DNA from 2 places in the Pseudarthrobacter sp. BRE9 genome. Region 1 is predicted to be linked to the other one. Evidence: riboswitches for the same ligand, from Rfam matches in the RefSeq annotation. Region 1 holds a riboswitch; the other holds the start of a gene.

What was found. Region 1 has a riboswitch for glycine ahead of gcvP (aminomethyl-transferring glycine dehydrogenase). Riboswitches for the same ligand answer to the same signal wherever they lie in the genome.
Region 2: linked by a shared signal. The riboswitch ahead of cycA (D-serine/D-alanine/glycine transporter) and the one ahead of gcvP (aminomethyl-transferring glycine dehydrogenase) in region 1 are both predicted to bind glycine.

The regions. Positions count from the first base shown of each region.
Region 1 is NZ_JAUZUY010000009.1:180,397-182,849, reverse strand. It holds gene Q9R31_RS16340 (MFS transporter) at 1-316, opposite strand, end outside; gene Q9R31_RS16335 (TetR/AcrR family transcriptional regulator) at 401-937, shown strand; glycine riboswitch at 1,032-1,128, shown strand; gene gcvP (aminomethyl-transferring glycine dehydrogenase) at 1,315-2,453, shown strand, end outside.
Region 2 is NZ_JAUZUY010000013.1:103,809-106,261, reverse strand. It holds gene cycA (D-serine/D-alanine/glycine transporter) at 1-1,013, opposite strand, end outside; glycine riboswitch at 1,160-1,257, opposite strand; glycine riboswitch at 1,548-1,647, shown strand; gene gcvP (aminomethyl-transferring glycine dehydrogenase) at 1,807-2,453, shown strand, end outside.

The sequences.
Region 1 (2,453 bases):
CGGAGAGCCCGGCAAAGCCGATGCTGCCAAGGATCAGCAGCCTCCGCCGCCCAATCCGGTCGCCAAGGCTTCCCATTGATACCAGCAGCCCGGCCAGCACCAGGGGATAGGTGTCAACGATCCACAGAAGCTGCACGCCGCTGGGCTGCAGGGCCCGGGCGATGGCCGGCAGCGCGAACGTCAGTGCGGTGTTATCCACCGCCACCAGCAGGACGGGAAACATCAGCAGCCCCAACGCCAGCCAGTCACGCCACTGTGAGCGTGTGGTGGTGCTGTCCGCCGGCGCGGGCGCGGAACTTTTGAAGGAAATTGCCATGCGATAACTATACCGTCCAGACGGTATAGTTTGAAAACCTTCGTGTTTCCGTTTTTCAGCCTTATGGAGGGCATGATGGAAGGCATGCCCCGAAAGCCTGTTGCCCGTGATGCGGTCCTAGACGCCTTCGAGTCCCTGCTGATCGAAGTCGGGGAGCGGGCCGCCACCCTCGACGCCGTGGCCCGCAAGGCCGGGGTGTCCAAAGGCGGCCTCCTGTACCACTTTCCCAACAAGGAAGCGCTCATAGCCGTGCTGCTTGACCGGTTGGAGGGCCTGGCCCGTGAAGACGCTGACGCGATGGCCGCGGCGGCTGAAGGCGCTGCAGCGTACTTCATCCGTTCCTCCGTGTGGGCGGATACGCCGCTGGACCGTGCCATCGTGGCCGCCACAAGGCTTGCGGAGGTGGCCCATGAAGAGACACGGCGACGGTTTGCTGCCATCCAGCAGCGCTGGCTGGATGAGATTGCTGCCGATGTTGGACCCGGGCTGGCCAAGGCGGTCCTCTACATGGGGGACGGGCTGTACTTCAATGCCATGTTGTCCGTTGCCCCCGCACCGGCAGGGGGAGCGGCCGCTGATGTGGAGGAACTCCTGGCGGCCTTGGAACGGCTCCGGAGGTAGCCCCGGCTATTTGCCGGGAGGGGTTGCCGCGTAGGACAATAGAAAGTTGTCAGGGCTGTCACCGGCCTTCACGATCCAACAAATGAATAGCCTTTGATCTGCGGCGGGAGAGTTCTGCCGAAGTACAGGCAGGCGCCGTAGGAGCAAATCCTCCCCAGGAATCTCGCAGGCCCCTGTACCGCCGCGGCGAGGCGCCTCTGGAAAGCAGCAGGCAGTCCACCTTCCTTTGGGGCGGTAAGGACTGTTGTGTTCACCGACGGTGCAAGCGGGTCCTGCCCAGGCAGGCAACGCGGAAACTCTCAGGTCCAATACAGAGCGGGGAGGAACCCTAATAGCTGTGGCGTACCCTGCGCCGCCTGAGTAAATGGAGTTCCTTCGTGTCGGTTACCCCAGCCTCCACCACCTTCGTCGACCGCCATATCGGCGCCCGCCGCCAGGCCGACGTCGACGTCATGCTCAAAGCCGTAGGCTACGACTCGGTCGATTCCCTGGTTGACACCGCGGTTCCCAAGGTCATCCGCCAGGAAACCGCCCTTCGCCTGCAGGACGCCCTCAGTGAGGTTGAAGTCCTCACCGAACTGCGGAAGCTTGCCGCGAAGAACAAGACGGCAGTGCAGCTCATCGGCCAGGGCTACTCCGACACCGTGACTCCGCCGGTGATCCGACGAAACATCCTTGAGTCGCCGGCCTGGTACACCGCCTACACCCCTTACCAGCCGGAAATTTCGCAGGGCCGGCTCGAGGCGCTGCTGAACTTCCAGACCATGGTGCAGGACCTCGTGGGGCTGCCCATTGCCAACGCGTCGCTGCTCGATGAAGCAACCGCCGTGGCTGAGGCCGTGTTGCTGATGCGCCGCGCCAACAAGACCAAGCCGGCGGCCGACGGCAAGACCGTGCTGGACATCGACGTGCTCCCGCAGACCATCGCCATTGTCAAGGGTCGCGCGGAGGCGCTCGGCTTCGAGGTGGAGGTCGCCGACCTGTCCAAGGGCCTTCCGGAGGGCGATATCAACGGTGTCGTGCTGCAGCAGCCCGGCGTTTCCGGGCGGGTCTGGGACCAGTCCGCCGTGATCGCCGCGGCGAAGGAGCGCGGTGCCCTGGTCACGGTGGCCGCGGACCTGCTGGCCCTGACCCTCATCACTCCGCCGGGTGAGCAAGGTGCGGACATCGCCGTCGGCTCCGCCCAGCGGTTCGGTGTTCCGCTGTTCTTCGGCGGCCCGCACGCCGCCTACATGGCTGTGCGCAAGGGCCTGGAGCGTTCGCTTCCCGGCCGCCTGGTGGGCGTGTCGAAAGACGACGCCGGCGTTCCCGCCTACCGTCTGGCGCTGCAGACCCGCGAGCAGCACATCCGCCGCGAGAAGGCCACCTCCAACATCTGCACCGCCCAGGCCCTGCTGGCCATCGTTGCCTCCATGTACGCGGTGTACCACGGCCCGGACGGGCTGAAGGCGATCGCCGAAACGGCCCATGGCCACGCCCGTACCCTGGCGGCCTCCCTTGCCGCCGCCGGCGTTGA
Region 2 (2,453 bases), on a different contig from region 1:
CCTTCCTGGGCGAGGCCGAAGACCATGCGGGACGTGGAGTAGATGCCGGAGTTCGCGGAGGACATTGCCGAAGTGAGGACCACCAGGTTGACCACCGTGGCCGCCGCGCCGAGGCCGGCCAGGGAGAACATGCCGATGAAGGGGCTGTGGCCTGCGGCGAACTGGGTCCACGGGGTGACGGCCATCAGGATGACCAGCGCGCCGACATAGAACAGCAGCACGCGGACGGGGATGGCGTTGATTGCCTTGGGCAGCGTGCGCTCGGGGTTCTTCGCCTCGGCGGCGGTGGTGCCCACCAGCTCGATGCCCACGAAGGCGAACACGGCAATCTGGAAGCCGGCCACGAAGCCCATGAACTCGTTGGGGAAGAACCCGCCATGGCTCCACAGGTTGGTGAAGCTTGCCGTGCCCGCGTCGCTCTGGAAGCCGGTGAAAATCATGAAGAGGCCCACGATGATCAGGGCGGCGATGGCGATGATCTTGACCAGGGCGAACCAGAACTCGGTCTCGCCGAAAGCCTTGACGGTGGCGAGGTTGAGCAGGAGCAGGATGGCCACCGTGGCCAGGCCCGGGATCCACAGCGGAAGCCCCGGCCAGAGTTCCTTGGAGTAGCCGGCAATCGCAATCACATCCGCGATTCCGGTGATCACCCAGCAGAACCAGTAGGTCCAGCCGGTGAAGAAGCCTGCCCAGGGCCCCAGGAGGTCGGCTGCGAAGTCACTGAAGGACTTGTAGTTCAGGTTGCTCAGCAGCAGTTCGCCCATGGCCCGCATGACGAAGAAGAGCATGAAACCGATGATCATGTACACGAAGATCACGGAGGGGCCGGCCGCGGAGATGGTCTTCCCGGAGCCCATGAAGAGGCCGGTACCGATCGCTCCGCCGATGGCGATGAGCTGGATGTGCCGGTTGGTCAGCTGCCGCTCCAGGTGGGGAGGTTCGCTGCGGGCCGCAGGGGTGGCGCCATGGTTGCGGGCGGGTTCGCCGTTGGACGTGGGGGGATGAATCGCCATGAGGAACTCCATCGATAAAGCGGCACTTTGGGTACCGCAAAGATTTGGTTCCTCCCCGCTCTGTAGTGAACCTGAGAGTTTCCGCAGCCAGGGCCGCTTGCACCGTCGGTGAGCCAGGGACATGCCTGGCTGCTTTCCAGAGTTGCCTGTCCGCGGCGGTACGTGGGCCTGAGAGTTTCCTGGGGAGGATTTGCTCCTACGGCGCCTGCTGAATGTACCGGCAGGGCTCTCCCGCCGCAGGTCGAAGGCGTGTTCAGTTGGAAGCCGCAGCTTCTTGGGCCGCAGCGGGTCATGCGTCGGGATGGGCGCCGACTGGTCGGCCGCTCCGGATACGTTGAGCCGGCAACCGGCGACGCCAATCCCGGGGTTCAGTGTGGTGTGCGTCACGATCGAAAGTCAAACTTGTCCCGACACAAGCGGGACAGCGAGGTGTCACGTGCCGGTTCCGGGCCCTGACGTCCGCTGCCCGATTTGCCACCGGCAGCTAATCCCGATACCTTGTGAGCCGAATCACCCATATTTTAATAAGCCTTTCGAGCTGTGACGGGAGAGTCCTCCCGCGAAACACCGGGCAGGCGCCGTAGGAGCAAATCCTCCCCAGGAATCTCTCAGGCCCACGTACCGTCACGGCGAGGCGACTCTGGAAAGTAACCGGGCTTCTGCCTGGTTCACCGACGGTGCAAGCGGCCCCTGCCACGAGCAGGCAACGCGGAATCTCTCAGGTCCAATACAGAGCGGGGAGGAACCCATCCCACGCCGTGCCACCTTTGGCCGGCCAGAACTGGAGTTCCTCATGACGATTCAATCGCATCCAACATCGTTTGTTGACCGCCATATCGGCGCGCGCCGCCAGGCCGACATCGACACCATGCTCAAGGCCGTGGGCTACGACAGCGTAGATGGCCTCGTTGACGTGGCCGTGCCCGCGTCCATCCGTCAGGAAACTGCGCTCAGGCTGACCGGCGCCCTGAGCGAAGTGGAGGTCCTGGCTGAGCTGCGCCGGATCGCCGGCAGGAACAAGACCGCAGTCCAGATGATCGGCCAGGGCTACTACGACACCGTGACGCCGCCGGTGATCCGCCGAAACATCCTTGAGTCGCCGGCCTGGTACACCGCCTACACCCCCTACCAGCCCGAGATCTCCCAAGGCCGGCTCGAGGCGCTGCTGAACTTCCAGACCATGGTCCAGGACCTGACGGCCCTTCCCGTGGCCAACGCGTCGTTGCTCGACGAGGCAACGGCAGTGGCTGAGGCCGTGCTGCTGATGCGCAGGGCCAACAAGGACAAGACCGCCAAGGACGGCAAGACGGTCCTCGACGCAGACCTGCTTCCGCAGACCATCGCCATCGTGCTGGGCCGCGCGGAGGCGCTCGGCTTCGAGGTGGAGGTCGCCGACCTGTCCAAAGGACTGCCCGACGGCGCCATCAACGGTGTCGTGCT